Regions from separate parts of the Stutzerimonas balearica DSM 6083 genome, predicted to be linked through region 2. Evidence: predicted binding sites of a transcription regulator. Region 2 holds the regulator's gene; each other region holds the start of a gene.

What was found. Region 2 encodes FliA, which starts transcription of late flagellar genes. Its sites were predicted from a motif close to CTAAAGTTTNNNNNNNNNNNGCCGNTAA; they were not measured.
Region 1: CL52_RS09615 (methyl-accepting chemotaxis protein) is a predicted target of FliA. The motif match lies at 2,326-2,353, and genes of this name have one in related genera.
Region 3: CL52_RS05425 (methyl-accepting chemotaxis protein) is a predicted target of FliA. The motif match lies at 3,432-3,459, and genes of this name have one in related genera.

What each region holds. Positions count from the first base shown of each region.
Region 1 covers NZ_CP007511.1:2,107,040-2,117,424, reverse strand. The annotation lists gene CL52_RS09620 (TonB-dependent receptor) at 1-904, shown strand, start outside; gene CL52_RS09615 (methyl-accepting chemotaxis protein) at 956-2,281, opposite strand; gene CL52_RS09610 (3'-5' exonuclease) at 2,406-3,053, opposite strand; gene CL52_RS09605 (GNAT family N-acetyltransferase) at 3,057-3,521, opposite strand; gene CL52_RS09600 (pentapeptide repeat-containing protein) at 3,613-4,266, opposite strand; gene exaA (quinoprotein ethanol dehydrogenase) at 4,432-6,303, opposite strand; gene pedF (cytochrome c-550 PedF) at 6,613-7,050, shown strand; gene CL52_RS09580 (substrate-binding periplasmic protein) at 7,056-7,964, shown strand; gene CL52_RS09575 (quinoprotein dehydrogenase-associated SoxYZ-like carrier) at 7,996-8,745, shown strand; gene CL52_RS09570 (quinoprotein relay system zinc metallohydrolase 1) at 8,794-9,723, shown strand; gene murJ (murein biosynthesis integral membrane protein MurJ) at 9,725-10,385, opposite strand, start outside.
Region 2 covers NZ_CP007511.1:2,685,508-2,695,892, reverse strand. The annotation lists gene flhF (flagellar biosynthesis GTPase FlhF) at 1-140, shown strand, start outside; gene fleN (flagellar synthesis regulator FleN) at 226-1,056, shown strand; gene fliA (RNA polymerase sigma factor FliA) at 1,074-1,799, shown strand; gene CL52_RS12205 (chemotaxis response regulator CheY) at 1,872-2,246, shown strand; gene CL52_RS12200 (protein phosphatase CheZ) at 2,270-3,064, shown strand; gene CL52_RS12195 (chemotaxis protein CheA) at 3,077-5,308, shown strand; gene CL52_RS12190 (protein-glutamate methylesterase/protein-glutamine glutaminase) at 5,353-6,456, shown strand; gene CL52_RS12185 (flagellar motor protein) at 6,475-7,215, shown strand; gene motD (flagellar motor protein MotD) at 7,226-8,041, shown strand; gene CL52_RS12175 (ParA family protein) at 8,127-8,915, shown strand; gene CL52_RS12170 (CheW domain-containing protein) at 9,003-9,812, shown strand; gene CL52_RS12165 (chemotaxis protein CheW) at 9,887-10,366, shown strand; gene CL52_RS12160 (DUF2802 domain-containing protein) at 10,370-10,385, shown strand, end outside.
Region 3 covers NZ_CP007511.1:1,187,161-1,197,545, forward strand. The annotation lists gene CL52_RS05405 (heavy metal sensor histidine kinase) at 1-485, shown strand, start outside; gene xth (exodeoxyribonuclease III) at 562-1,359, shown strand; gene CL52_RS05415 (sensor domain-containing phosphodiesterase) at 1,460-2,698, shown strand; gene CL52_RS05420 (TetR/AcrR family transcriptional regulator) at 2,695-3,309, opposite strand; gene CL52_RS05425 (methyl-accepting chemotaxis protein) at 3,539-5,470, shown strand; gene CL52_RS05430 (outer membrane protein OmpK) at 6,153-6,965, opposite strand; gene CL52_RS05435 (cation:proton antiporter domain-containing protein) at 7,401-8,951, opposite strand; gene CL52_RS05440 (cation-transporting P-type ATPase) at 9,022-10,385, opposite strand, start outside.

The sequences.
Region 1 (10,385 bases), 580 kb from region 2:
CCTGGGCTTTGCCTGGCAGCTGCAGCCGGCGCTGACGCTGTATGGCGGCTTTTCGCAGGGCAACCGTGCGCCGACGCCGATCGAACTCGGCTGCGCCGATCCCGAAAATCCCTGCAGCCTGCCCAACGCCATGGCCGCCGACCCCTTCCTCGAACAGGTCGTCACGCGCACGCTGGAGCTCGGCCTGCGCGGCGAGCTGGCCGGCGGCACGCACTGGAATCTCGGGGCTTTCCGCAGCATCAACCATGACGACCTGCTGTTCGTCGGCACCGGCGGCAGCCAGGGCTACTTCACCAACTTCGGCCGCACGCAGCGCCAGGGCATCGAGTTCGGCCTGGCCGGCACGCAGGGGCCGGTGGACTGGCGGGTCGACTACACCTGGCTGCATGCGACCTTCCGCTCTTCGGCCTGCATTCTTGCCGAGAACAACAGCACCGAAGGCGAGGGCGGCTGCCCGGACGACGAAATCCGCATCGCCAGCGGCGACTACCTGCCAGGGTTGCCCCGACACAACCTCAAGCTCGGCCTGGACTGGAACCTGAACGACCGGTTGCGGCTGGGCACCACCGTGCTGGCCTACTCGGATCAGTACGTGCGCGGCAACGAGAACAACCGTCACCGGCCCAACGACGAATTCGAAGGCAGCGGAAAGCTGGCGGGCTATGCGGTGGTCAATCTCACCGCCGATTACCGGTTCGCACCGGGCTGGACGCTGTTCGGTCGAGTCGACAACCTGTTCGACAAGCGCTACGCGACAGCCGGCGCGCTCGCGGAGAACCCCTTTGTCGGCGCCGGCAACGCCTTCGCCAGCGACCCGGACGAATGGCGCCATGAGCAGTTCATCGCCCCGGGGGCGCCGCGTGCCGGCTGGCTGGGCGTGCGCTATGCCTGGGACGCGCTGTAACGCGAGCGCACGGCCAGGCAGGTTGTCTGGCCGTGCGGGCAGCGTGCGCCGCTAGCGATTGTCGCTGTTCAGCTGACTGGCGAACTGGCCGACCGCGCTGACCACCCGCTGCGCACCGTCCTGGATTTCGACGATCACCGCGCCGGCCTGATTGGCGAATTCCAGGCCCTGCTCGGCCTGGCTGCGGCTGGCCGACATGCTGTGCACGGCGGCTTGCGCCAGGTCCTGGTTCTTTTGCACCACCCCGACGATTTCCTCGGCCGCCTTGCTGGTTCGCGCGGCGAGCTGGCGTACCTCGTCGGCCACCACAGCGAAGCCACGCCCCTGGTCACCGGCACGCGCGGCCTCGATGGCGGCGTTGAGCGCGAGCAGGTTGGTCTGGTCGGCAATGCCGCTGATGGTCTTGAGGATCGCGCTGATCAGCTGCGACTGCTTGTCCAGCGCCTCGATGCCATCGGACGCGTCCTGCATCTGCTGGGCGATCTGATGCATGACCTCGACGGTCTGCTGCACCACCTGCGCACCACGCTGGGCGCTGAGGTCGGTCTGCTGCGACGTGCTGTAGGCGATCGTCGCCGCCTCGGCCACCGCCATCTCGCGCTGAACCTGCTCGGTAATCACCGTGGCGAACTTGATCACCTTGTACAGCTTGCCGTAGGCGTCGTGCACCGGATTGTAGGAAGCCTCCAGCCATACCGGACGGCCAAGGGCATCGATGCGCTTGAAGCGGGCCGCCACGAAATCGCCGCGGTTGAGGCGCTCCCAGAAGGCGCGGTACTCGGCCGACTCGGCTTCCTCTCGTTCGCAGAACATTCGGTGGTGCTTGCCCTGGATCTGCTCCAGGCGATAGCCCATGCCGTCGAGGAAGCGCTGGTTGGCGGTCAGCACGTGGCCGCTCAGGTCGAACTCGATCACCGCGGTCGAACGCTGCAGGGCGTTGATCACGCTCTCGGCCTCGCGCGAGGACTCGATGGTGCGGGTCAGGTTGTTGGCGCAGAGCGTGATGTGCAGCAGCGCGCCATCGGCCGCCTTGATCGGCTGCCAGATCGAGCGCAGCCAGGCCTCCTTGCCATCGGCACGCAACAGGCGGTAGGCGCCGGACAAATGCTCGCCCTGGCGTATCGCGGTCTGCAGCCTGGAATAGTTGGCCTCGCTGCGAAATTGCGCGGAAAACAAGCCGTCGAGCGGTCGGCCGAGCAACTCGTCGCGGCGGTAGCCCATTTCGGCGAGAAAGGTTTCGTTCGCATGCTGGATGCGTCCTTGCGGGTCCACTTCGAGGACCATCATCTCGCGGTACAGCGAGTCCTTGATCTGTCGGCTGATCGAGGCTTCCTCGCGAAGCGCCGACAGCTCCCGCTTGAGTTGGTTGTTGAACATTTTCTTGGCATCCAGTGAAGGGAGGGACCTACCGCCCACTGTGTAATTCGGCCGCGCTACGGCGAACTGGAGAGACCCCGGACGACAATTTGCTCTATCGGCCCGATAGGCTGTCGCAATGACATCACCGCTCCGGCGTACGGGCGAGCGCGAGGAGCCTTTGCTGCACCTCGGCCTCGAGCGCCGCGAATACCTGCAGCGCGCCATAGGCGTCGTCGGCGGCGTAACGCTGCTGCGCCTCGCTCAGTTGCAGGTTTGCCCAGTTGGACGTCGACAGCCGGCGCGACTTGGCGATCGCCTCCTGGCGCAGGGCTGCCAGCGCACCGCGCAAGCCGACCTGGCCCTTGCGCCCCTCGTAGCGCAACACGCTGCCCAGGTCGATGCCGGCGCGTAAGGCGATGCCCAACCGGCCCTGCAGACGGCTGCGGTCGGACTTCAGGCCAAAGCCAAGCTTCACCAGGCGCGGGTTCTCCAGCACGGCCCTGGCGACCGGCAGGCATTCAGCAATGGCGACCCGCAGCAGGTAGGCGCGCTGCGGGGTAGCGAACTGGATCAGGTGGGGACCGTCCGAATGCTCACCGACGCGAAAGGTGGGTTTGGACTCGGTATCGAAGCCAATCGGACCTGGCCAGGCGAGCAGCTCACGCAGTACCGCTTCGCAGCTCGCCGCACTGTCAGGCATGACGATCCGCTCCGGCGGCATGCCGGCGAACGGCGCCAGTTCGCCGGCTTCGCCAGGCGGCTTGAGGCGAACAATCGGCAGATTGGCCATCGGTTACAGCTCGAGGCCGAGAAAGGCGGTGCCCGGCACCGGATTGACGCTTACCGGTTCAGCAGCGACGAAGCCGAGCGAATGATAGAGCTGGCGCGCCGCGGTAAACTCCGGCAACACATCGAGGCAGATGCGCTGGTAGCCAGCCCGACGCGCTTCGGCAAGGATGCGCTCGACCAATTGCCGGCCGAGCGCCTGGCCACGCGCCTGCGGACGCACATAAACGCGCTTCATCTCGCAGGTGGTGTCGTCGACCCGGCGCAGGGCGGCGCAGCCCACCACCTCGCGGCCGACGCGAGCCAGCAGCAGGCAGCCCGCCGGTGCCGCATAGGCGCCGGGCAGTTCGGCGAACTCGCGTGTATATCCTTGATAGTCGAGGCTGACGCTCGGACTGCGAACGTACTCGGTGAAGATTGCCAGAACCGCATCGCGGTCCTCGGGAAACCTTGCCGCGGTGATATCGGGCATTGACCTGCCTCGCTCCGGCTGTCGGCGCCGGGCGGCGCCGCTCATCGGGCAACCCTAGCGGCAGATGTGGACTGAGTCCATGCCGGCGCGCTCAGCGCTCCCAGCCGATCGGGCAGTCACGACAGCCTTCCATGTTGGTGCCCTGGAAGGTGGCGTAATGGCGGCGCGCACCCCTGAGGTTGGCGTCGGCCAGGTTGGCATCGTTGAACTTGGCCTCCTGCAGGTTGGCATCGCTGAGGTCCGCGCCCTTGAGGTCGGCCTTGCTCAGCCAGGCCATCTCCAGGTCTGCCGCGATCAGACGACTGTCGTGCAGCTTTGCACCGCTCAGGCGGGCGAACTCCAGAAAGGCGCCGGTCAGGTCGGCCTGGCGGAACTGTGCGGCCTGGCCGAACAGGCCCCAACCGCGTATGGCGACCAGCCGCGCCTCGCTGAAGTCGGCCAGGCGCAGATTGGCCTGTTGCAGGCTGGCACGGGTGAGGTTGGCGCCTTTGAGCCTGGCTTTTTCCAGATTGGCCAGGTCGAGATTGGCGTGGCGCAGGTCGGCACCGCTGAGGTCTGCGCCGGCGAGGTTGATCCGGCGCAGATCCTGGTTGGCGAGGTTCGCACCGCGCAGGTCGGCGTTCGGACACTGGCTGTCCGGCTCGATGACGCAGCCGTTGATGACCAGGCGCGCGTCGTCTTCGGCAAGCGCATGGGCGCTGCCCAGCAGGACCAGGGGCAACAGCAGGGCGTTGATTATCTTCATGGGGATGGCTCCGGCAGTTCCGGTCGCACCGGGCGACCCGGGAAGGCCATGCGAAACACCGCCTCGCCCTTCGGCGAGAGCGCCAACTCGGGACCGAAGGGCGGGCGATGTTCGCCGGCCGGGTAGGGCGGCGAGGGCCGTGCCTGCTCGGCACGGCCTGGCCGGTCAGCGTTGCGCGGTCTTCTTGTCCCATTCAGGCAGTTTGAAGACCCAGAACGAACCGCCCTGGGCGACCGGCTTGGTCAGCACCGCCATGTCGCCACCCCACAGCGGCACGGCGCCGCCATAGCCGGCCGTTACGCCGATGTACTGTTCGCCGTCCATCTCCCAGGTGATCGGCGGGGCGATGATCCCGGTGCCGACGTTGAATTTCCAAAGCTCCTTGCCGGTCTTGGCGTCGAAGGCCTTGAAGAAACCGTCGCCAGTGCCGGTGAACACCAGGCCGCCCTTGGTGGCCAGCACGCCGGCCCACAGCGGCAGTTTTTCCTTGTGCTCCCAGGCCACCTTGCCGGTGGTCGGGTTCATCGCCCGCAGGATCCCCACGTGGTCGTCGTACATCCGCTTGATGCGGAAGCCCTGGCCAAGGTAGGCCGAACCCTTCTTGTAGCTGACCTCTTCGGTCCAGTAGTCCTCCTTCCAGTGGTTGGCCGGAACATAGAACAACCCGGTGTCCTGGCTGTAGGCCATGGGGTTCCAGTTCTTGCCGCCGAGGAACGGCGGCGAGACTTCCACCGACTTGCCATGCTTCTCGCCGGGCTCGGGCAGCGGCGGGCGCTGGTTCTCGTTCTCCACCGGGCGACCGGTCTTCAGGTCGATGTGACTCGCCCAGGTGATGTTGTCGACGAAGGGGAAGGCGTTCTGCAGCTTGCCGGAGGTGCGATCGACGACGTAGAAGAAACCGTTGCGGTCGGCATGGGCCGTGGCTTTCACCGTCTTGCCGTTCTTGTCCTTGTAATCGAACAGCACCAGTTCGTTGTTGCCGGAGAAGTCCCAGGCGTCGTTCGGCGTGTGCTGGTAGAACCATTTGACCTCGCCGGTGCTCGGATCGACGCCGACCTGGCCGGAGGTGTAAAGGCTGTCGTAGTCCTTCGGATCACCACCGTCGGCGGTACGCGCCCAGCCATTCCAGGGAGCCGGGTTGCCGGCGCCGACAATGATGGTGTTGGTCTGCGGATCGAAACTGGCGCTCTGCCAGGGAGCGCCGCCCCCGTGGCTCCAGGCTTCCTTCTTGCCGGTCGGGTGGTTGGGATCATCCGGCCAGGAGGGCGCCTTGACGTCGCCGGTCGGCGTGCTCTCCTTGCCGTTGAGACGCCCCATGTGCCCTTCGACGAAGGGGCGCATCCAGACTTCCTCGCCCGTGTCCGGGTCGCGCGCAAACAGCTGGCCGACCACGCCGAACTCGTCGCCCGAGCTGCCGTGAATCAACAGCACCTTGCCGGTCTTCTGGTCTTTGACGATGGTCGGTGCGCCGGTCATGGTGTAGCCGGCGCCGTGATCGGCAAATTTCTTCTTCCACACCACCTTGCCGGTGTCCTTGTTCAGCGCGACCACCGCGGCGTCCAGCGTGCCGAAGAAGATCTTGTCGCCATAGATTGCGGCGCCGCGGTTGACCACGTCGCAGCACGGGCGGATGTCGTCGGGCAGGCGATGGGTGTAGTTCCACAGCCGCTTGCCGGTCTTGGCGTCGATGGCGAACACCCGCGAATAGGAGCCGGTGACGTAGATGACGCCGTCATGGACGATGGCCTGCGACTCCTGGCCGCGCTGCTTCTCGTCACCGAAGGAGTAGGACCAGGCCGGTGTCAGCTTGAAGACGTTCTCGGTATTGACCTGCGCCAACGGACTGTAGCGTTGTGCGCTGGTCCCCATGCCGTATTGCAGCACGTCGCGGGTGGTGAGGTGGTCGTTGGCGATGTCTTCCCAGCTGACGGTCTTGGCCTGCACGGCGCCGGCCAGCGCCAGGCTGCCGGCCAGGGCGAGGCAATGCACGGCGAGGGCGAGGGGGCGTTTGCTGCCGGGGTGCGATCTTGTTGTCATGGTTGCGTTTCCCTTGTCTAGTCGAACGAGGCCGCCGTCTGGTGGCCTGGCGCTTCGAATAGTGGGAGCGCGCCCTGCGCGTCGAAACGGAAAAACGCCCGGCGAGGCCGGGATGCGTTCCCGAACTGCTGTGATTTCGCCTTGCTACTACAGGCGCTCACCCGCAGGTCGCAGGCGCTACTACCAAGGGAGTAGGGCATGGCATCCAAAGCAGGATTCTGCCGGGACGCCGCCGGTTTCAAGATGCCTGCCATGCGCTCCGTTCAGGAGCAGCCTTGCTCAGATTCAACGAACCAAGGGTGGTAGTCCATGAACAAGAACAATCTTCTGCGTGCTCTGCTGGCTGCAGGCTTCATCGGCGTATCGGGCCTCGCTCTGGCCCACGGCGACGTCACGCCGCAGCCTGTGGAAACCAAGGGACTGCCCGATCTGGGCGAAGAGTGGGCCGATGAGAACCCCTTCCGCGCGCCCAGCGAATACCATGACCGCGCCGTGGAAATCGGCTCGTCGGCGTACAACCAGAACTGCGCCCGCTGCCACGGCCTGGAAGCCATTTCCGGCGGTATCGCACCGGACCTGCGCGACCTGGAAGCGAACATGGACGGCGACGAGTGGTTCAAGGAGCGCGTGATCAACGGCGCGGTGCGTGACGGGGCGGTGTACATGCCGCGCATGGCCGACACCCTCAGCCAGGAAGCGCTGTGGGCCATCCGTACCTATATCGAAAGCGAAGCGGCCAAGCGGTGATCGCCATGCACCGGTTCCTGTTGCTGGTCTGGCTGATTCTGTCTTGCGCGATGATGCCGGCGCAGGCCGCGCAGGTCCGGTCGTACGACGATATCGTCGAATCTGGCGTGCTGAAGGTGGCGGTGTACGACAACTTCCCGCCTTACAGCTACAGGGCCGACGGCAAGCCTCGCGGTGTGGATGTCGATCTCGCCGCCAAGCTTGCCGAGGGCCTGGGTCTGAAGCTCGAGCTGCTCTGGGTGACCCCCGGCGAGACGCTCGATGACGACCTGCGCAACTTCATCTGGAAGGGGCATTACCTGCGCCGCGACGTGCTCGCCGACGTGATGCTGCGCGTACCCTACGACCGCGAGTTCTCCCTGCGGCGCAACGACGTCGGCGAGCTGGTCAATGAGTTGGTCGCCATGTTCGGCCCCTACCAGCGCGAACGTTGGCAGATGGCCTATGACGACCGGCGGATGGATGACGTGCCGAGCGTCGCGGTGTTCCAGTACCACCCCATCGGGGTCGAGGTCGAGAGCGTGCCCTCGTTCTACATGACCTCGGTCTTCAACGGCCGGATGGCTGCCAATACCCATCATTACCCCACGCCGCGATTGGCCTTCGACGCGATGGTCAAGGGCGAGGTCGATGCCACCATGGCCATGCGCGGGGAAATCGATTGGTTGGTCGCCCAGGCCGCCGACAGCCACCTCAAGCTGGCCGAGAACGCCTATCCCAACATGGGCCGTCAGGCCTGGGATCTGGGCATGGCGGTACATGAATCCAACCGCCAGCTGGCCTACGCTCTGGAAGAGATACTCGAGCCGCTGGTCAACGACGGCGGTATGGAGCAGATCTACGCGGCCTACGGCATGCGCTACGAAAAACCCGAGCTGTACCAGCAAGGGCAGGGCGAGGTGGTCAATCGCTGAGTGCCGGTCGGGCGTCAAAAGGAGGCTGGAGATGCCGATGCGAACGCTGATGCTGACACTGCTGCTGTTGGGGCCGGCCTATCTGCAGGCCGGCGAGCCCGACCCCCTGCAATCGGTGATGTGGGAACACCACCATCGCAACCTGCTCAAGGGCGAACCCTACGTATTCGATGAGCGCGTGCGGGTGCAGCTGCCTCCCTTCGCCGAGGATGCGCGCCAGGTGCCGGTGCTGATCGACGCCCGCGAACTGGGCGAGGACGTGGTGCGCATCGAAGCCTGGGCCGATCTCAACCCGATCCCGCGAATCTTCACCTTCGAGCCGGGCGAAAAGGCCTTGCCGCTGGTGGCGATCCGCATCCGCGTCGAGCAGGCGACCCCTGTGCGCGCCGCCGTGCTGACCCGCGACGGCGTCTGGCACATGGGCGGCGCCAAGGTCGATGCCGCTGGCGGCGGTTGCACGGCGCCCAGTGTGGTACGTGCTCAACCAGGCTGGGAGGATCACCTGGGCGAGGTATTGGGCGGTCGCTTCCCGCGCGGCGACGCGAGCCGGCTGCGCATGCAGATCTCGCATCCGATGGACAATGGCCTGGTCGGCGGCATCCCCGAGTTCTTTCTGAATCAGGCGGTGCTGCGCGGCGCCGACGGCCAGCCGCTGGCCACCCTTGAACTGTACCCGGCGGTCGCCGAGAACCCGACTATCAGCCTCGAGCTCAAGACCGACGAGCCGGCGCAGCTCTGGTTGCGCGACAACAACGGCAACGAGTTCGAAGCCGCGCTCTGACGGGCGCGCACCTCAATCTTCCTACCGTTCCCCGCTTCGGGAGGCCCCATGCGCCTGATTCTTCTTGCCGTCGCGCTATGCCTCGGCGTTTCGGCCCATGCCGAACTTCGCTATCGACTCGAACCCCGCCAGATCGCCGAAGGCACCTGGCTGTTCGAGGGCAGTACGGAAAACTTCGAAAAGTCCAACGGCGCCAATATCGTCAACACCGCCTTCATCGTGACCGCCGAGGGCGTCGTGGTGATCGACACCGGGCCCTCGCGCCGCTATGGCGAAGAGATGCGCGAAGCCATCGCGCGGGTGACCGGCAAGCCGGTGGTCAAGGTACTGCTGACCCATCATCACCCTGATCATGTCCTGGGCAACCAGGCCTTTGCCGATGTGCCCATCGCGGCGCTGGAGGGCACCACCGAACTGCTACGTGAGCAGGGCGATGCCATGGCCGAGAACATGTACCGCATGGTCGGCGACTGGATGCGCGGCACCGAGGTGGTGCTGCCGAGCGAAACCCTTACCCCCGGCGAGCTTCAGGTCGGCGACCACCGCCTGCAGTTGCTGGCCCTGCGCGGGCATACCGGCGCCGACCTGGCGGTATTCGATGAAACGACCGGCGTGTTGCTGGCTGGCGACATCGTCTTCTATCAGCGTGCCCTGACCACGCCGAACAGCCCGGGGCTGGATGTCTGGCTGGCCGACCTGGACACGCTGCAGGCGCTGCCCTGGAAACTGCTCGTGCCCGGCCATGGCCCGGTGAGCGACAACGCCCAGCCATTCGAACAGATGCGCGACTACCTGGGCTGGCTCGACGAGCTGATGAGAACGAGCGCCGAGCAGGGCGCCGAGATGGGAGAGGTGACCCAGGCGCCCATTCCGCCACGTTTCGCCGGCATCAGTCTGACCCGCTATGAGCTGATCCGCAGCGCCACGCACCTGTATCCGAAATACGAAGCGCAGGCGCTGAGCCGCGTCGACCAGTAGCTCAGGCGCGGCGCATCGACCAGTAGCTGCGCTTGAACAGGTCACGTTCGCCGAGCACCACGACGCCCACGGCAAAGGCGACGAGCACCAGGGAGATGTACAGGCACAGCTGCAGCAGCCCGTCCGGCTGGGGCGCATAGCGTAGCGCCAGCCCCAGCGCTCCGGCGGTCGCCAGCCAGCGCAGCAGCAAGGTCGCGCCCAGTGCACGCGGCACGGCGCGGTAGACGTACAAGCCCATCAGCAAGGCCTGCAATACCGCACCGCTGGCAAAGGCCGTCGCCAGCCCCTGCGCCCCGTGGCTGCGGTAGAGGATGGCGTCGAGCCCGATGGTCACGGCCGAGGCGATCAGCGTGATGACCAGGAACAACCGGGCCTGATTCTGTGCCAGCAACGCGCGCCCCCAGAGCAGCGCCAGGCCGAGCGCCGGCAGCCCGGCGGCATAGATGACCACCAGCGCGGCGGTCGCCTCGGTCTGCGCGGCGCCGAACTGGCCGCGCTCCAGAAGCACCGCCACCACCGCTTCGGGGAACGAGCAGAGCACCACGCTGGCCGGCACCAGGAACAGCAGGGTCGCCAAGAGGCCCTTGCGAATCACCGCGGCGTGGCCGGCGTGGTCCTTGTCGTTCCAGCTGGAGGAAAACTGCGGGAAGAGCACCGACAGC
Region 2 (10,385 bases):
CGGACGACCTGCATCTGCCGCGCAGCCACCAACTGGTCAGTCGCGCTGTCAGTTTGCAGTCGGACGAAGAGCCGAGCGAGGAAACCATGGCGGACATGTTCGCCGGCTTGTACAACGAATCGTCGCGGCGGGCGGGTTGAGCGCGCGCTGGCAATCGAATAAACCTGATGCGTCCGCAAGGCGCATCGTCGGCCCCTTGGGCCTGCTACATATGGGCGTTTGAAGATGGGTATGCATCCCGTACAGGTGATTGCGGTGACCGGCGGCAAAGGTGGCGTCGGCAAGACCAATGTGTCGGTCAATCTGGCACTGGCCCTGGCCGATCTCGGTCGCCGCGTCGTATTGCTCGACGCCGACCTCGGCCTGGCCAACGTCGATGTGCTGCTGGGTTTGACCAGCAAACGCACGCTGGCCGATGTGATCGCCGGTGAGTGCGACCTGCGTGACGTGCTCATCCAGGGGCCAGGCGGCATCCGCATCGTGCCGGCCGCCTCCGGTACCCAGAGCATGGTCCAGCTCTCGACCCTGCAGCATGCCGGTCTGATCCAGGCCTTCAGCGAGCTGGGCGATGAGCTCGATGTGCTGATCATCGACACCGCAGCCGGTATCGGCGACGCCGTGGTGAGCTTCGTGCGTGCCGCCCAGGAAGTCTTGTTGGTGGTCACCGATGAGCCGACGTCCATCACCGACGCCTATGCGCTGATCAAGCTGCTCAATCGCGACTACGGCATCAGCCGCTTCCGTGTGCTGGCCAACATGGCCCACGCGCCGCAGGAAGGCCGCAACCTGTTCGCCAAGCTGACCAAGGTCACCGAGCGATTTCTCGATGTCGCGCTGCAATATGTCGGCGCGATTCCCTACGATGAGTCGGTGCGCAAGGCCGTGCAGAAGCAGCGCGCCGTCTACGATGCCTATCCTCGGGCGAAGTCCTCGCTGGCGTTCAAGGCCATTGCGCAGAAGGTCGATACCTGGCCATTGCCTGCCACCCCGCGTGGGCACCTGGAGTTCTTCGTCGAGCGACTGATCAATCCAGGCACTGCCGGGAACCACGAATGAAAACTGCCGGATCCGCTATGTATTACAGCAAGGCACACGAAAAGGATGCGCAATATCGCCTGATCGATCAGTACGCCCCGCTGGTCAAGCGCATCGCCTACCACCTGTTGGCCCGCCTTCCGGCGAGCGTGCAGGTCGACGACCTCATCCAGGCAGGGATGATCGGGCTGCTGGAAGCGGCAAAGAAATACGACTCGGGCAAGGGCGCCAGCTTTGAAACCTACGCCGGCATCCGCATCCGCGGCACCATGCTCGACGAGGTGCGCAAGGGCGACTGGGCGCCCCGTTCGGTGCATCGCAACTCGCGCATGGTCAGCGAGGCGATCCGCGGCATCGAAGCCAGAACCGGGCGTGACGCTAAAGATCACGAGGTTGCGGCCGAACTTAAGTTGAGCCTCGACGAGTACTACGGGATTCTGGGCGATACGCTTGGCAGCCGGCTTTTCAGCTTCGACGATCTGCTGCAGGAAGGCGAGCACGGCGAACTGAACGAGGATGCCGGCAGCGCGCACCCGGAACCCTTCCGCGACCTCGAAGACGAGCGTTTTCAGCAGGCCCTGGCCGATGCCATCGCCAATCTGCCCGAGCGGGAAAAGCTGGTGCTGTCGCTGTATTACGACGAAGAGCTGAATTTGAAAGAAATCGGTCAAGTGCTGGGCGTCAGCGAATCGCGCGTAAGCCAGCTGCATAGCCAGTGTGCCGCGCGTCTGCGGGCGCGCCTTGGCGAGTGGCGTGCCGCCTGATCGACTGTATTGCTGCGAGACGTGCTCGGTTGCCGAGATTTTGGAATTACGGAGGTCGACTTGGACAAGAACATGAAAATCCTCATCGTCGATGACTTCTCGACGATGAGACGCATCATCAAGAACCTCTTGCGTGATCTGGGGTTCACCAATACGGCCGAGGCCGACGACGGCACCACGGCCTTGCCGATGCTCAAGAGCGGCAGTTTCGATTTCCTGGTGACTGACTGGAACATGCCCGGCATGAGCGGCATCGACCTGCTGCGCCAGGTGCGTGCCGATGAGCGCCTCAAGCATCTGCCGGTACTGATGGTCACCGCTGAAGCCAAGCGCGACCAGATCATCGAAGCGGCCCAGGCCGGGGTCAACGGCTATGTGGTCAAGCCCTTCACCGCCCAGGTGCTCAAGGAAAAGATCGAGAAGATCTTCGAGCGCGTCAACGGCTGAAGCAGCAACGCCGCGAGGGCACTATGACGCAAGCAGATCAAAGCCTGGCAGAGTTCGAAGCGACTCTGAAGGCCAACGCCCCCAAGTTGATTGAAAGCCTGCAGCAGGGTCGTTTCGACGAAGCGACGCAGATGTTCAATGAGCTCAGCCAGGCGCGCAACCACAGCCTTTATCAGGAAGTCGGCAAGCTCACCCGCGAGCTGCACAACGCCATCGTCAAGCTCGAGATGGATACCTGTGCCACTGGCGGCGATCCGTCACCGATAACCGATGCCACCGACCGGCTTTCCTATGTCGTGGAAATGACCGAGAAGGCCGCCAATCGCACCATGGACCTGGTGGAGGAGTCCGCGCCGCTGGTCAACTACGTGAGCTACGAGGCCCAGAGTCTGACGGCGGACTGGCAGCGCTTCATGCGCCGCGAAATGGACGCCGACCAGTTCCGCAGCCTGGTCAAGCGCATCGACCAGTACCTCAAGCGCAGCATGAACGACGGCAGCCTGTTGTCGCAGAACCTGAGCGAAATCATGCTTGCCCAGGACTTCCAGGATCTGACCGGACAGGTCATCAAGCGCGTCACCCGACTGATCACCGAGCTCGAAAGCAACCTGCTCAATCTCGTCTTGATGGCGGGTCAGGTGGACCGTGTTGCAGGCATCCAGCATGACCGCGATGCCATGCGCGCCGAGCAAGAGAAGAAAAAACAAGAAAAATCACCGTCCAACGGTGAAGGTCCGCAGATGCATGCCGATAAGCGTGAGGACGTCGTGTCGGGACAGGACGACGTGGATGATCTGCTTTCGAGCCTGGGTTTTTAGGGGAACAGGAATATGAGCTTCGACGCCGATGAAGAAATTCTCCAGGACTTCCTGGTAGAGGCCGGCGAGATTCTCGAATTATTGTCTGAGCAGCTGGTGGAGCTGGAAAGCAGCCCCGATGACATGGCCCTGCTCAATGCGATCTTTCGCGGGTTCCACACCGTCAAGGGCGGCGCAGGCTTTCTGCAGCTGCACGAGCTGGTCGAGTGCTGCCACGTTGCCGAAAACGTCTTCGATACGCTACGCAAAGGCGAACGCCGCGTAGATTCCGAGTTGATGGACGTAGTGCTGCAGGCCCTGGACTCGGTCAACGCCATGTTCAATCAGGTCCGTGAGCGCGTCGAGCCGACCCCGGCATCGCCGGAGCTGCTGGCCGCGCTGTCGCGTCTGGCCGAGCCGGCAGGCGCCGAAGAGGCCGCACCGGCGGCCGAACCTGCTCCCGAGCCGGTCGTAGCGGCTGCCGAGGACTCGGTAGATAACGAGTACGAGCAGCTGCTCGATGCGATCCAGGCGCCGGCGGCCGAGCCGACGGCCGAGTCGGGCGCAGCTCCTGATGAGATCACTGACGACGAATTCGAAGCACTGCTCGACCAGCTGCACGGCAAGGGCAGCTTCAGTGGCGCTTCCGACGCCGCGCCGGCTGGCACGGCGCCCGCTGCCGCAGCCCCAGAGCCGGCATCCGACGAGATCACCGACGACGAATTCGAAGCGTTGCTCGACCAGCTGCATGGCAAGGGGCAGTTCGCCCCGGACGCTGAAAAGCCGGCCGCGCAGCCAGGCAAGCCGGTCGAACAACCGGTTGCTGCCGCGAGCGAAGCCACCGGCGGCGAGCACATCACCGACGACGAATTCGAGGCGCTGCTCGATCAGCTGCACGGCAAGGGCAAGTTCGAGCCTGCCAGCGTGAGTTCCAGCGCCGCCGAGGCGACGCCGCCAGCGGCACCGGCCAAGCCCGCGGAAAAAGCCACCAAGCCGGCGGCGGCCAAGGCGCCGGCGGCTGCTCCGACACGCGCCGAGGCACCAGCCCGTGGCACGCCTGCCGCGGCGAGCGCCACGGCGGAGAAACCGGCCAGCGAAGCGGAAACCACCGTGCGGGTCGATACCGCACGCCTGGACGAAATCATGAACATGGTCGGCGAGCTGGTGCTGGTGCGTAACCGCCTGGTACGCCTGGGTGCCAGCAGTGGCGACGAAGCCATGGCCAAGGCCGTGTCCAATCTCGACGTGGTGACGGCCGATCTGCAGAGCGCGGTGATGAAGACGCGCATGCAGCCGATCAAGAAGGTATTCGGTCGCTTCCCGCGCCTGGTCCGCGACCTGGCGCGCAGCCTGAAGAAAGAGATCAACCTCGAGCTGGTCGGTGAAGAGACCGACCTCGACAAGAACCTGGTCGAAGCGCTGGCCGATCCGCTCGTGCACCTGGTGCGCAACGCGGTCGACCACGGCATCGAGACTCCCGAGGATCGCGAAGCCGCAGGCAAGCCGCGCACCGGCCGGGTAGTGTTGTCCGCCGAGCAGGAGGGTGACCACATCCTGCTGATGATCACCGACGACGGCAAGGGAATGGACGCCAATGTCCTGCGCGCCAAGGCCGTCGAAAAGGGCATGCTGGACAAGGATGCTGCCGATCGCCTGAGCGATCTGGAATGCTACAACCTGATCTTCGCCCCGGGTTTCTCGACCAAGACCGAGATTTCCGATGTGTCCGGCCGCGGGGTCGGCATGGACGTGGTGAAGACCAAGATTTCCCAGCTCAATGGCACGGTGAACGTCTTCTCGACGAAGGGGCAGGGCTCGAAGGTCGTGATCAAGGTGCCGCTGACGCTGGCGATCATGCCCACGCTGATGGTCATGCTTGGCAACCAGGCATTCGCCTTCCCGCTGGTCAACGTCAACGAGATCTTCCACCTCGACCTGTCGCGTACCAACGTGGTCGATGGCCAGGAAGTCATCATCGTCCGGGACAAGGCGCTGCCGCTGTTCTACCTCAAGCGTTGGCTGGTGCACGGGGCGGCGGACGAGGAGCAGGGCGAGGGGCATGTCGTCATTCTCAGCGTAGGCAACCAGAGCATCGGTTTTGTCGTCGACCAGCTCGTCGGGCAGGAGGAGGTGGTGATCAAGCCCCTGGGCAAGATGCTGCAGGGCACGCCTGGCATGTCCGGCGCCACGATTACCGGCGACGGACGCATTGCGCTCATCCTCGATGTTCCCAGCATGCTCAAGCGCTACGCGCGTAGGGCCTGATCAGTAGGGCGGGGGTCTGCGGACCACCGCCGCTAGGAGTGTTTATGGCAGTCAAGGTCCTGGTGGTGGACGACTCCGGCTTCTTTCGCCGGCGCGTCACCGAAATCCTCTCATCGGACCCCGCAATCCAGGTCGTCGGCACCGCGACCAACGGCCGTGAAGCCATCGACCAGACGATGGCACTCAAGCCCGACGTCATCACCATGGATTACGAGATGCCGATGATGGACGGCATCACCGCGGTACGTCAGATCATGCAGCGTTGTCCGACGCCGGTCCTGATGTTCTCCTCGCTGACGCACGAGGGCGCGCGCGTCACGCTCGATGCGCTGGATGCCGGCGCCGTCGACTACCTGCCGAAGAACTTCGAGGACATCTCGCGCAACCCGGAAAAGGTCAAGCAGCTGCTCTGCGAGAAGGTGCACACCGTCTCGCGCAGCAATCGGCGCTACAGCGGCCTGGCCCACTCCAGCCATGCTGCGCCGATGCCGGCTGCACGCAGTTCGAATTTTTCTTCGCCTGCCGCAAGCCCGGCGCGCAGCGCCAGCGCTGCGCCGGGCGCGACTGCCGCGAGCCCGAAGCGCAAGGCCTACAAGCTGGTTGCCATTGGAACTTCGACGGGTGGGCCGGTGGCGCTGCAGCGCGTGTTGACTCAGTTGCCGTCCAGCTTCCCGGCTCCGATCGTGCTGATCCAGCACATGCCGGCGGCCTTCACCAAGGCGTTCGCCGATCGCCTCGACAAGCTCTGCAAGATTCGCGTCAAGGAAGCCGAAGACGGTGACCTGCTGCGTCCGGGGCTCGCGTTGCTGGCGCCAGGCGGCAAGCAGATGATGGTCGATGGGCGTGGCTGTGTGCGCATCCTGCCCGGCGACGAGCGGCTGAACTACAAACCCTGCGTGGACGTGACCTTCGGCTCGGCCGCCAAGGCCTATCACGACAAGGTTCTGGCCGTGGTGCTGACCGGCATGGGCGCCGATGGTCGTGAGGGCGCGCGCCTGCTCAAGCAGAGCGGCAGCCAGGTCTGGGCGCAGGATGAGGCGAGCTGCGTGATCTATGGCATGCCGATGGCCATCGTCAAGGCGAACCTCAGCGATGCCGTGTACGGCCTCGACGATATCGGGCGCCATCTGTCCGAGGCCTGCATCTAGATGAAGGCGGTTCTCTAGATGGATGTGCTCAGCCTTATCGGGCTGACCCTCGCGTTTGTTGCCATCGTCGGTGGCAATTTTCTCGAAGGGGGGCATGTCTCGGCGTTGCTCAACGGGCCGGCGGCACTGATCGTGATCGGCGGCACGCTCGGCGCGGTCCTGCTGCAAACCCCGGTGGCGGTGTTCATGCGCGCGGTGAGCATGGTCGGCTGGATCTTCTTTCCGCCGCGGATCGACATGATCGGCGGCATCTCCCAGGTGACCGGCTGGAGCAATACCGCGCGCAAGGAAGGATTGCTCGGCCTCGAGCCGGTGGCGGAAACCGAAGCCGATCCCTTTGCGCGCAAGGGACTGCAGCTGCTGGTCGACGGCGCGGAACCGGAAGTCATCCGCGGCGTGTTGGAGGTCGATCTGTACACGCAGGAGGCACGTGATCTGCGTGCCGCGAAGGTCTACGAGAGCATGGGCGGCTATGCACCGACCATCGGCATCATTGGCGCGGTCATGGGCCTGATCCATGTCATGGGCAACCTGGCCGACCCGAGCCAGCTGGGTAATGGCATTGCGGTCGCCTTTGTCGCCACGATCTATGGGGTAGGCATGGCCAACCTGTTGCTGCTGCCCATCGGCAACAAGCTCAAGAGCCTCGTGCAGCGCCAGACGACCTACCGTGAAATGCTGCTCGAAGGCGTGCTGTCCATCGCCGAAGGCGAAAACCCGCGTTCCATCGAGATGAAGCTGCAAGGCTTCATCGACTGAGGCGATCACCATGCCACGCCGTCGCGCTGCCGAGGAACACGAAAACCACGAACGCTGGCTGGTGTCCTACGCGGACTTCATCACCCTGCTGTTCGCCTTCTTCGTGGTCATGTACGCGATCTCGTCGGTCAACGAGGGCAAGTACAAGATCCTTTCCGAGTCGCTGGTTGGCGTGTTCAATCAGCCGGATCGCGCGGTCAAGCCGATTCCGATCGGCGAAGAGCGCCCGCGTACCACCGACCCGGCACGCTCGCAGGTCGATCAGCCCTCGGGTGATTCGCTGCTCGACCAGAATGCTTCCGATCCGCTGCAGAACATTGCTCGAAGCATGCGCGAGGCCTTTGGCGACCTGATCGCCAAGGAGCAATTGACCGTTCGTGGCAATGAGCTATGGGTGGAAATCGAGCTCAATTCGAGCCTGCTGTTTCCCAGTGGCGATGCGATTCCCAACAACGCAGCCTTTGCCTTGATCGAGAAGGTCGCCGCCATCCTGGCCCCCTACGAAAACCCGGTGCACGTCGAAGGCTTCACCGACAACCTGCCGATCGCGACCGCCAAGTATCCGACCAACTGGGAGCTGTCGGCTGCGCGCGCGAGCAGCATCGTGCGCATGCTGGCGGCCGACGGTGTGGCGCCGCAACGGCTTGCCGCGGTTGGCTATGGGGAGTTCCAGCCCGCGGTATCGAACGATACGGTCGAAGGGCGAGCGCGCAATCGACGGGTCGTGCTGGTGGTTTCACGCAATCTGGACGTGCGTCGCAGCGTGGCGGGCATGGGCAGCAATGGCCGAAGTGGCATGCAAACTGCACCTGCGGCAGGCAGGTAGGCGCCCGATGGCGCGTTCGTCAATTCATCGTCGTTGCTTGCAGACCGTGAACGTCGGTCTGGTCTGAACCGGGTGGAACACTGAAATGAGAGTCTGGGCAGTAGCCAATCAGAAAGGCGGAGTCGGCAAGACCACGACTTCCGTGGCCCTTGCTGGTCTGCTCGCCGATTCCGGCAAGCGGGTCGTCGTGCTCGACCTGGATCCGCATGGCTCGATGACCAGCTATTTCGGCCACGATCCGGACAACCTGGAGCACAGCGTCTTCGACCTGTTCCAGCATCAGGGCACGGTGCCCGAAGGCCTGCCGTGGCAGTTGCTGCTATCCACCAGCCATGAACGCATATCGCTGCTGCCGTCGAGCACGGTGTTGGCCACCCTGGAACGTCAGTCACCAGGCCAGAACGGCCTGGGCCTGGTCATCGCCAAGAGTCTGTCGCAGATGTGGCAGGACTTCGATTACGCGATCATCGACAGCCCGCCGTTGCTTGGCGTGCTGATGGTCAACGCGCTCGCCGCTAGCCAGCAGCTGATCATTCCGGTACAGACCGAATTTCTCGCCATGAAGGGCCTGGAGCGGATGGTCGGCACGCTGGCGATGATCAATCGTTCGCGGCGCCAGCCGCTGCCCTACGTCATCGTTCCGACACTCTTCGATCGCCGGACGCAGGCGTCGATGAATACGCTCAAGGTGCTGCGGGCGGGCTACGAAGAGAATCTGTGGCCGGCATTCATTCCGGTCGATACCCGCCTGCGTGATGCCAGCCGTGCCGGCGTCACGCCTTCGCAGTTCGATCCCGGCAGCCGGGCCGTACTCGCCTACAAGGCGCTGCTCAAGCATCTGCTGGCGCGCCAGGCGTCGCCGCAGGTGGCCTGACGTGTCGACGAACTGCCATGCGCCTCGCTCAAGTTCGCCGCGCCAGCGGCCGATAGCCTGTAACGAATTCCATAGCGGACTGATTCGATGAGTCGCCCCGTCATAGCCGAAACGCGCTCCCAGCTGGCCCTGCAGTCCTATCTCGACGCGCTGTTGCAGGATGCGACGCAGGAACTCGAGCAGGCTCCGCTGGCCTCGGTCACCCTTGACGAGTTCCAGGCGGCGGTGCTCGAAGAGCAGCAGCGCGACCACCAGCGTCAGCAGACCGTGCCGCCCGCTGCGCAGCCGCCTGTAGCCCCGGCCCCCGTCGAGCCGGTGCATTTGCGGGTGGTGGAGGAGGTTGTCGTCGCACCGGTGGTGCCACTGGTGCAGCCCGAACCAGAACCCGCGGAGCCCGCCGGGCCAGCGCTCGATGGTCAGCCAGACTGGGCGCGGGAGCCCTTCGAGTGCCTGCTGTTCGACGTCGCCGGACTGACCCTTGCCGTACCGTTGGTCTGCCTGGGCTCGATCTATCCGCTTGAAGGACAGGAGCTGACGCCCTTGTTTGGCCAGCCCGACTGGTTCCTCGGCATCCTGCCCTCGCAGGCCGGCAACCTCAAGGTGCTCGACACGGCGCGCTGGGTGATGCCCGACCGCTACCGAGACGATTTCCGCGAAGGGTTGCAATACGTCATTTCCGTGCAGGGCTACGAGTGGGGCTTGGCAGTGCATCAGGTCAGCCGCTCCATTCGCCTCGACCCGAGCGAGGTCAAGTGGCGCACGCAGCGTACGCAAAGACCGTGGCTGGCCGGGACGGTGATCGAGCACATGTGTGCACTGATGGACGTGACGGCGCTGGCCGAGCTGATCGCCAGTGGCGCGATTCGTCAGTTGCGTCCCTCAGCTGCAAGGCACTGAGTAACCCATTTGCCGCGGGCACTGCCCGCCCCCGATAAGACGACCGCCGTTGCGGTTCTGGAGAAGGTGAGACTATGAAGATGACTTCCGCGCAGGGTGCCGAAGATCCCGTACTGCAGTGGGTGACGTTCCGTCTGGATAACGAGACCTATGGCATCAACGTGATGCAGGTCCAGGAAGTGCTGCGCTATAGCGAAATCGCGCCGGTCCCCGGTGCGCCGAGCTATGTGCTGGGCATCATCAACCTGCGTGGCAACGTGGTGACCGTGATCGACACCCGTCAGCGCTTCGGCCTGGCGCCGGCCCCGGTCAGCGACAATACTCGTATCGTCATCATCGAGGCCGACCGCCAGGTGATCGGCATCATGGTCGATAGCGTCGCCGAGGTGGTCTACCTGCGGCAGTCGGAGATCGAGACGGCGCCGAACGTCGGTAATGACGAGTCGGCCAAGTTCATCCAGGGCGTGTGCAACAAGAACGGCGAACTGCTGATTCTGGTCGAACTCGACAAGATGATGAGCGAAGAAGAATGGGCGGAACTTGAGAGCATCTGATACATGCTGATCCTGTCGC
Region 3 (10,385 bases), 1.5 Mb from region 2:
CCCGTGCCGAGCAGCCGGCGGCGGCCATCGAGCGGCAGCGCTTTGCACTGCCGGCACTGGTCGAGCAACTGTGCGACTACTTCGAAGGCGTCGCCGAAGAGCGCGGCATCCAGCTGCTCGACGAGACCGAGGGTGAGCTGTGCGGCGACCCCGAACTGATTCGCCGGGCGCTGGCAAACTTGCTGGCCAACGCGCTGCGCTACGGCGCGGCCGACAGCCCGGTGCGCATCGTCAGCGGCTCAGAGGACGGCTGGCGGATGGTCAGCGTGATCAATCTGGGGCCGGCGATTGCCGCCGAGCACCTGCCGCGGCTGTTCGACCGCTTTTACCGCTGCGATCCGTCACGCGCCGAGCCGGGTGATTCCGGCGGCCTGGGGCTGGCCATCGTGCGCTCGATCGCGCAGCTGCACGGCGGCGAGGTGGAGGTGAGCAGCGACGCGCAGGCCACCGTGTTCACCCTGCGCTTGCCGCTCGGTCCCGACTGACGACATGGGGCGGACGGATGCGGGCCTGTGCGGTCACAGCTAAGGTGAACACTATCGGCTGAGCAGCGAGGCGCTTGTGGACCGCTTGAAAATCGCCACCTTCAACATCAACGGCATCCGTGCGCGCCTGCCCAACCTGCTCGAGTGGCTGGCGCGCGAGCAGCCCGATGTGGTCTGCCTGCAGGAGCTCAAGGCGCAGGATGCCGACTTCCCCATCGATGACATCCGTGGCGCCGGCTACGGCGCCATCTGGCACGGGCAAAAGTCCTGGAACGGCGTGGCCATTCTTGCCCGTGACAGCGAACCGCTGGAGATCCGCCGCGGCCTGCCCGGCGACCCGGACGACAGCCACAGCCGCTATCTGGAGGCCGCGGTGCACGGGGTGATCGTCGCCAGCCTCTATCTACCCAACGGCAACCCGCAGCCCGGGCCGAAGTTCGACTACAAGCTGGCCTGGTTCGAGCGGCTGATCGAGCACGCCGCCGGCTTGCTCGCCAGCGGGCATCCGGTGGTGCTGGCCGGCGACTACAACGTGGTGCCGACCGACGAGGACATCTACAACCCGCGCTCCTGGCTGAAGGACGCGCTGCTGCAGCCGGAAAGCCGCGAATGTTTCGAGCGCCTGCTGGCGCAGGGCTGGACCGACGCGTTGCGCGCCAGATACCCGGACGAGCGCATCTACACCTTCTGGGACTACTTTCGACAGCACTGGCAGAAGAACTCCGGGCTGCGCATCGACCATCTGCTGCTCAGCCCGGACCTCGCGCCGCGCCTGCAGGACGCTGGCGTGGATCGCTGGGTGCGCGGGCAGGAACATGCCAGTGACCACGCGCCGACCTGGGTCTTACTCGAGGCTGCGCCAGGGAAACGATAGCGCCAAACGGGTGGTCTGAACTTCGAGGGTGCAGTGGCCCCTTGCAATCAGAAGCGCTACGTAAAGTGCCGACCCGTTCGAGGCAGCGCAGGAGGGAATCATGGTGGGTGAGGAATCGAATCCGGAGGAGGCGACCGAGCGACGGGGGCCTTTCTCGGTGCTGGAGTTCGAGTCCAGCAACATGACCATAAGCGAGATGCTCGCAGAGGCCCTGCATGCGGTCAGGCTGCACCTGGATATGGATGTGGCCTTTATCGGCGAGTTTCGTGAAGGCCAGCGGATCTTCCGCTATGTGGATGGCCGCGCCAGCCCGCTGCCGATCGCCGAGAACACCGGCAGCCCGCTGGACGAGACCTATTGCCAGCGTGTCGTCGACGGCCGCCTGCCCGAACTCATTCCCGATACCGGCCAGCTGCCGGCCAGCGCCTTTCCGCATACGCCTGGCGTGGTAGTCGGCGCACACCTCGGGGTGCCGATCCGTTTCAGCGACGGCAGCCTGTTCGGCACCTTCTGCTGCTTCAGCAGCCAGCCCGACCACACGCTGAACGTGCGTGACCTGCACACGCTGCGCCTGTTCGCCGGTTTCGCCGGCAAGTTGCTGCAACGCCAGACCAGCCGTGCGCGAGTGCAGCGAAGCAAGCTGGCGCGGATCGAAGAGACCTTGCGCTCGCAGGCCTACCACGTGGTCTACCAGCCCATCGTCCAGCTCGAAGCCGGTACGGCACTGGGCTACGAGGCGCTCGCGCGCTTCAGCGGCGAACCGCTGCGCTCGCCGGACCGCTGGTTTCTCGAGGCCGGCGAGGTCGGCCTGCAGCGCGAGCTGGAGATCGCGCTGATCGTCGAGGCGCTCAAGGGGCTCGAGCAGTTGCCAGGCGACAGCTATATCTCGCTCAACGTCTCGCCGGAGACCATCATCGGCGGCCAGCTGAGGCCGGTGCTGGAAGAGCAGCCGCTGGCGCGGCTGATGCTGGAGATCACCGAGCATGCCTGCATCTGCGACTACGAGCGGGTCGAGGAAGAACTGCGCCCGCTGCGCGAGCGCGGCCTGCGCCTGGCGGTCGACGATGCCGGTGCCGGCTATGCGAGTTTCCGCCACATCCTCAGGCTGCGGCCGGACGTCATCAAGCTCGACGGCAGCCTGATCAATAACCTGGACGGCGACAGCAACTGCCGGGCGCTGGCGGCCGCGCTGATCCGCTTCGCCGCGGAAACCGGCAGCAAGGTAGTTGCCGAAGGGGTGGAAACCGAGGAGGAGCTGGCCGTGCTGCGCACGCTCGGCGTGAAAAAGGCCCAGGGTTATCTGCTCGGCCGCCCGGCGCCGCTGGGCGCGGCCAGCTAGGTGCGCTCGGTGACTTCGCAGCCCTTGAGCACCAGGCGGATGATGGTTTCGGCCGCCGCCTCGTAGTCGCTGTCTTCGAGCGCCGCCTTGCCGGTCACGGTGGAAATCTGCCAGTCGAAGTCGGCGTAGGTCTGGGTGGCCGCCCAGATGCTGAACAGCAGGTGGTTGGGGTCGACCCTGGCCATCAGCCCGGCGTCGATCCAGCGCTGGATGCAGGCGATATTGTGCGCCGCCTGGGCGTTGAGCTGGGCCACGCGTTCCGGCGACAGATGCGGCGCCCCGTGCATGATCTCGCTGGCGAAGACCTTCGATGCGTAGGCGTGGTCGCGCGAGATGCGGATTTTCGTGCGGATGTAGGCGCGCAACACATCGCCCGGTTCGCCGGGCTCGTTGAACGGCGCGGATGCTTCGAGCAGCGGCTCGACGATGCTTTCCAGCACCTCTCGGTAGAGGTTTTCCTTGGACTTGAAGTAGTAGTAGACGTTGGGCTTGGGTAGCCCGGCGCGGGCCGCGATATCGCTCGTCTTGGTGGCGGCGAAGCCCTTCTCGGCGAATTCTTCGCTGGCGGCACGCAGGATCAGTTCTTTGTTGCGCTCACGAATGCTCGACATGCGGACCTGCTTGGCTGGCACCGCCCGGCCAGGCGGCGTTGCGCGGCATGCTAGCACCCGCTTCTTCGGCCTCTCAACCGCACCGCCGCTCGTCGGGCGCCGCGTCGGTCGGCGGTTCCGCTATCAAGTTCAGCGGCGGCAGGCCGCTAAGCCTGTTTGCCTGTACTGAAAATTGTGTACAGTGATGGCCAAATGATGTGTACGAAATTACCCGCACGAGGTTGCCTCCATGCCGTTCTTCAAGCGCAGCATCCAGTGGCAGTTGATCCTCAGCATGGGCGCTGCCCTGCTGACGAGTCTGCTGATCGTCATTCTGGTCTACGCCTCTGCCGTCGAACGGCTGGCCGAGCGCTACCTGCTCGACGAGGCGTTGCCGGCCAACATCAACGCCATCGCGCATGACATCGAACGCACCCTGGCCGGCCCGATCACCGCGACCGCGGCGATCGCCGGCAACACGCTGGTGCATGACTGGCTCGGCCAGGGCGAGGACCCGCAGCAGGCCGCCGCCATTGCCCGCTACCTGCACGGCGTCAAGACGCAGCAGAACGCACTGGCCACCTCCATCGCCGTGCTCGACAGCGGGCACTACTATTCCGACGCGGGGCTCAGCCGCACGCTGTCGCGCTCGGCAGCCGCCGACGCCTGGTTCTACAGCCTGGTCGACGGCAGTCAGGAGCGCCGGCTGGAGCTGGACATCGACAAGGCGACCCGCCAGCCGACGCTGTTCATCAATCAGCGCATCAGCGCCGGCGGGCGTGTGCTCGGCGTCGCCGGGCTGGGCTACAGCCTGAGCAGCATGTCCGCGCTGATCGCCGACTTCCGCTTTGGCGAGCGCGGCGAGGTATACCTCGTCGGCAGTGACGGACAGGTCAAGATCCATCCGCAGAGCGAGCGCAACGGGCGTGCCGCGCTCACCGAGCTGACCGGCGCCGAGGCGGCCGGGCAACTGCAGTCCGGCAGCGGCGGGGTGGTGCGCTTCGAGCGCGACGGCGAGACCTTTCTGGCCATGGCCAAGCCGCTCGAAGGCCTCGGCTGGCAGCTGGTCGCCGAGGTGCCGGAGGCCGAGATCTTCGGCGAGGCACGGCGCACCCTGTGGACCACCAGCCTGATCGGCGCGGCCATTGGCCTGGCCTTTCTCGGCGTGATCGTGCTGCTGGCTCGCGGACTGGTACGGCCGATTCGGCAGGTCACGGCCGCGCTGGTCGAGATCGGCGGCGGTGGCGGTGACCTGACCCGTCGGCTCGACGAGAGCCGGGCCGACGAGCTTGGCGACCTGGCGCGAGGGTTCAACCGCTTCATTGCCAGCCTGCGCGGGTTGATCGGCGACGTGCTGAAGACCGGCGAGCAGTTGCGCACGGCGGTCGGCCAGGTTGCGCGGGTGGTCGACGACACCGCGATGCGCGCCGGGCGACAGCACGAGATGACCGACATGGTGGCTACCGCCGTGCACGAGATGGGCCTGACCGTGCAGGAGATCGCGCGCAATGCCAGCAACGCCGCGCAGGCGTCGCAGGGCGCGCGCAGCGAAGCGCTGGAGGCGCGCCAGGTGGTTGGCGAGTCCATTGCCCATATCGAGCGGATGTCCGGGCAGATCGGCCAGGCAGCCGGTTCGGTGACCGAGCTGGCGCAGCAGGTGGCTTCCATCGATCAGGTGCTGGCGGTGATTCGCAGCATTTCCGAGCAGACCAACCTGCTGGCGCTGAACGCGGCGATCGAAGCCGCCCGTGCCGGCGACATGGGCCGAGGGTTTGCCGTGGTCGCCGACGAGGTGCGGACCCTGGCCAGTCGCACCCAGGCCTCCACCGACGAGATCCAGCAGATGATCGCGCGGCTGAAGAGCGGTGCCGAGACCGCCGTCGGCGCCATGCACGCCGGCCAGGCGGCCACCGGCACCGGCGTGGCGGCCAGCCAGCGTACCGGGCAGTCGCTCGGCGCAATCACCGAGCAGGTCGAGTCGATCAGCGACATGAACACCCAAGTGGCTGCCGCGACCGAGGAGCAGAGCAGCGTGACCGAGGAGATCACCCGCAATGTGCAGGGTATCGCCGACCTGGCGCAGGCCACCGCGCGCGATGTTCAGGCCTGCCGCAGCGACTGTCAGGCGCTCTCGCAACTGGCCGTGGACCTGGGGCGGCAGATGGGAAGTTTCCGGTTGTAAGGGGCAGCGGCCGTGGCGCAGAACCTCCGTTTCTTGCGCGCCTGGTTTGGCCACTGCGGTTCGCGCAGCGTGATGGCGATTGGCGAGGCGCCTGCCGGCCTGGTGGAGCCTGGCGGGCGATGCGCGTTTTCCAATCGCCGACCCCATGTCGCTGGCTTCTTTCCGCGCGGGCTCCATTCGGCCTCCGAGGGGCCGTTGGCGTTGCCTGTCAGACCTTGCAAGGTGAGGTGAAGCCAAAACAGAGCGGAGCCTGGCGAAGTGCTCTGCTCGAACTTCTCGGTGACGCGGCCGCGCCCGCGCCAGAAGGCCGGGTGGTGCTGTGCACGGAAGACGTGAGGCGTGGAGGCCGAGCGAGTGACGATGGACGGCGCCGCGAGGCAAGGACGTCCCTTCGTGAAGGGGCCCCTGTGCAGCGCCGGAGCGGGCAATCGGGCCGTGAAATGGCGAGATCGTGCTGTCGGGCGTTTGCTCGTTTCGCGCCGGCCGGCGATCCGGAGCGATGCGCAAGTGGCTCGGCCGCAGAGCCGAGATCCGGGTTGGCAGCCCGCTCGGCACGCGTCCGATCCATCAGGCCGGCTGCGGCGCAACGCTCGCCGGTCCGCTACCCGTCTCGCTGCCACATCAGTCTTCAACCACAAAAAAGGGCGACCCGCGGGCCGCCCTTTTCGGTGTTGCCGCAGACTCAGAAATGCACCTTGACGATGGCGCTGAAGGTGTTCTGGTCGGTCTTGCCCACGAAGTTGCGGCTCACGAAGCCGCCATCCTCGATGCCGTACTTGTTGCTCCAGTAGTCGTACTCGATACCGACGTACAGCTGCTTCTCGCCCCAGTTCAGCGCCTTGCCCAGGTCGTACTTGATCTGCGGGGTGAAGTGGAAGTTGGCGTGGTATTCCTCGCCGCGCGAGTTGCGGTCGTTGTCCACCACCCAGTCGATGAAGCCGTCGATGAGGATGTCCGAGTTGCCCACCGGCAGGGTGTAGCCCCACACCGGGGTGATCTGCCAGACGCCATCGCCGGCGCGATCGCCGTCGGTGTTGCGGTTGTAGATGTTCAGCGAGAAGTAGTCGAAGCCCGGGATGTCGAGATCGAAGCCGGGGCCGATCAGGTAGCTCTCCACGTCGCCTTCGCCGAACTCGTAGGTCATGGCCAGCAAGACGTCCTTGACCGGACCGACGCTCAGGTCGCGCTGGAAGATCTTGCCGAACGACAGGCGTGGGGAAAATTCGCCGTAGAAGCTGCTGTCGTCGTTGCCGTTGTCGTTGCCCTTGCCGTTGTAGTGGATCGAGTCGACGAAGAAGAAGGTGTCGCCGTACTTCCAGCCATTGACGTGTTCGAAGGTCACGGTCTGCTGGATCGGCGAGTCGATCTTGTAGTTGTGCCCGTACAGGTAGGTCAGGCTGTTGTTCTGCCAGTACAGCAGGCCTTCGGCCATCGCCGGCGCGGCCAGCGTGCTGCCCGCCAGGGCCAGAGCGAGGGGAGCGGTCTTCAGGTGCATGGGGAGGTTCCTGTGGTTGCCAAGTGTCGTTTTTTGCCTCGCATTGTCTTGCAAGCGCAGCGAGGCGGGAAGCGTGCTGCGGCGTCAGCCCGGTGAACCTGCGTCGGTTCGGCTGAGGCATGGCGTCGCAGGCGACGGGCCGGTGGCGTCAGGCGGCTGAGGATTGTCCTGCAGCGCAGGCGGCGGACCGTGACGTCGGGCGGGCGCTGGACGGGCGAGCGAGGTTCGCGAAAGGGGCGACATGCGTCGGCTGGCAGGGATCTGCCAAGGGTGTGGAGTCATTGCTAAGCCTGCCAGTTGTTGTTGTGTGGTCGTGGGCTTGCGGGGCACGGCCACCGCTGCACGAGGCAGCGGCGCGGTGCCGATAACGTGCTGGACTATAGCAGGCTGTATTCAGCTATGCGAACAATTGAATTGCATTTTGTACACAATGATTCAGGCGTCCGGCTGCAGTTCGCGCGCGACGTTCTCCGCCAGGCCCGTGCCGGCCTCGGTCATCGTCAGGTAGGTCCGATCTGCACCGGCAGCCTGGATGCGCTCGGCGATGTCTTCGTACATCGCATGCGAGACGATCAACCCGGTGAAGCCGATGTCGCGCAGCTTGGTGGTCGAGATGATCTTTGCCTCGGCGTCGTTCATCGCCAGTACCACCGCCTTGACCTGGTTCATTTCCAGGGTCTGCCAGAACATCTGGTCCTCGGCGTCTGCGAAGAAGATATTGCGGCCTTCGGTGAGGTTGCGCTGGACCATCACCGGGTCCGAGTCGAGGCTGACCAGGCGGAAGCCCTTGCCTTGCAGGTGATCGTAGGCCGCGCGCCCGGTGCGCCCCATGCCCATCACCAGGATCTGCGCGGCGCCGAGCGACACCGGCTGCTCGTCCGGGTGGCGGATGTTGCGTTCCAGCGGGATCAGGCGGCGCGCCAGGCGATCGTAGAGCGGGTGCGAGAGGCGGTTGAGCTGCGCGGAAACGACGAACGACAGCGCCACGGCGACTGCGAGCGGCGTCAGCCATTGCGGCAATACCACGCTGGCGACGATCAGGCCGAACTCGCTGTAGTTGGTCAGGCTCGTGGCGCTGAGAAAGGCGCTGCGCGCGCGCAGGCGGAAGCCCAGGAAGAGAAAGAAGAACAGCACGCCCTTGAGAGGCAGCAGCAGTGCGACGACGGCGGCGAAGATCATCGCGTCGCTGTCGGGCAGGCCGCGGATGCCGATCTGCAGAAAGAAACCGACGAGAAAGACTTCCTTGATCGCCCACAGCGAGTTGGATAGCTCCGTGGCGCGCTTGTGCTTGGCCAGCATGGCGCCGAACGCCAGCGCACCGAGCTCGGAGCTCAGACCGACGCTTTCGAAGCCGACTCCGCCGACCACCAGCGCCAGCATCAGGCCGAGCAGCACCAGCAGCTCTTCGTGACCGGAATGGTCGAGCAGGCGGAACAGCAGCGGGCGCAGCAGGGGCAGCAGGAACACCAGCAGCGCCCAGGGCGAGGGGACCTGGCCGGCGGCCAGGCTCATGACCACCAGCGCGATGAGGTCCTGGATGATCAGCACGCCGATCGCGACCCGCCCGTGAAAGGCCTTCAGCTCCCGTTTGCCTTCCAGCACCTTGGCCGCCAGCACGGTGCTGGAAAACGACAGCGCGACGGCGATCAACAGGCTGTCGCGCCAGCTGGCATCGAAGATGAACACCACCGCCGGCAACACCAGCAGGCTGGAAATGGCGAAGTGCAGCAGGCTGCCGCCAATGACCTCGCGCCTGGCCAGGTTGCTGAGCTTGAGCTTGAGGCCGACGGTGAACAGCAACAGCAGCACGCCGAGGTGGGCCAGGTGCTGAAGGATCTCGCTGTCGTCCGGGCCGACGCCGATGCGCTCGCCGGCCGCGGCCAGGGCAAAGCCGGCGCCGAGGTAGCCGATCAGCGGCGGCAGGCCGATGGACCGGGCCACGAGGCCCAGAACGAACGCGAAGGCGATCCAGCTGGCTTCAATCATCGAGGGGCTTCCGGGACGGGCGGGGCGCCGAATTGTAACGGCCGGACGCCGGTTGTCGAGTACGAGCGGCCTACCGGTCCGCCGCGTTCGGGCGCTGGCCGAGCCGACGGCCCAGCGACGTGCGGCGGATCACCAGTTTTTCCAGCTCGGCGACCAGCAGCACGAGCAACCCCGCGGCGAGCGCCTGCAGCCACTGCAGGAGCGTCAGGTCGACCGAACCGAACAGCGCCTGCATCGCTGGCGCGTGGGTGAACGCCAGCTGCAGCGGCAGGCACGCTGCGATCGACAGCAGCACGTAGGGGTTGGCGGTCAGCCCGCGGCGATTCAGCACCGAGGCAAAGATCGAGCGGCTGCTGACCAGGTAGAAGATCTCGGCCATCACCACGGCATTGACCGCCAGGGTGCGTGCGGTCTGCACGTCGCCGCTGCGCTGCATTTCCCAGAGGAACACGCCCAGCGCGCCGATCATCATCAGCAACGAGACCATGACCACGCGCCAGGCGAAGAAGCCGCTGAGCAAAGGCTCGCTCGGTGGCCGGGGCGGGCGCGTCATGATGCCCCGTTCGGCCGGCTCGAAGGCCAGCGCCAGCCCGAGCGTGCTGGAGGTGACCAGGTTGACCCACAGTACCTGTGCCGGGGTCATCGGCAGCGCCAGCTCGAAGAGGATCGCGGCGATCACCACCAGCGCCTCGCCGCCGTTGGTCGGCAGCGAGAACAGCACGAACTTCTTCAGGTTGTCGTACACCGCGCGGCCTTCGCGCACGGCTGCGGCGATGGTGGCGAAATTGTCATCGGTCAGCACCATGGCGGCGGCTTCCTTGGCCGCCTCGGTGCCCTTGAGGCCCATCGCCACGCCGACATCGGCGCGCTTGAGCGCCGGTGCATCGTTGACCCCGTCGCCGGTCATGGCGACCACTTCGCCGCTGGCCTGCAGGGCCTCGACCAGGCGCAGCTTGTGCTCGGGGCTGGCCCGGGCGAAGACGTCGACGTCGCGCACCACGCGACGCAGCTCGGCGTCCTCCATCAGCGCCACCTCGGCGCCGGTGATTGCCGCACTGCCATGGCCGATGTCCAGCTGCGCTCCGATCGCGCGGGCGGTTTCGGCGTGGTCGCCGGTGATCATCTTCACCTGGATGCCGGCGCGGTGGCATTCGTTGACGGCGGCAATGGCTTCCTCGCGCGGCGGGTCGATGATGCCGACCAGCGCCACGAGGCCGAAGCCGCCGTGCATATCGCTCGCCTGCAGATGCCCGCTTGCCGGTTCGGCACGCTTGCAGGCCAGGGCCAGCAGGCGCAGGCCGCGCGCGGCGATGTCGGTGGCCATGCGCCGCCAGTAGTCCGCGTCGAGCGGCTGCGCGCCGCTGTCACCGAGCTGGTGGTCGCACATCTCCATCAGCCGTTCCGGTGCGCCCTTGACGAACAGCCAGCAGGCGC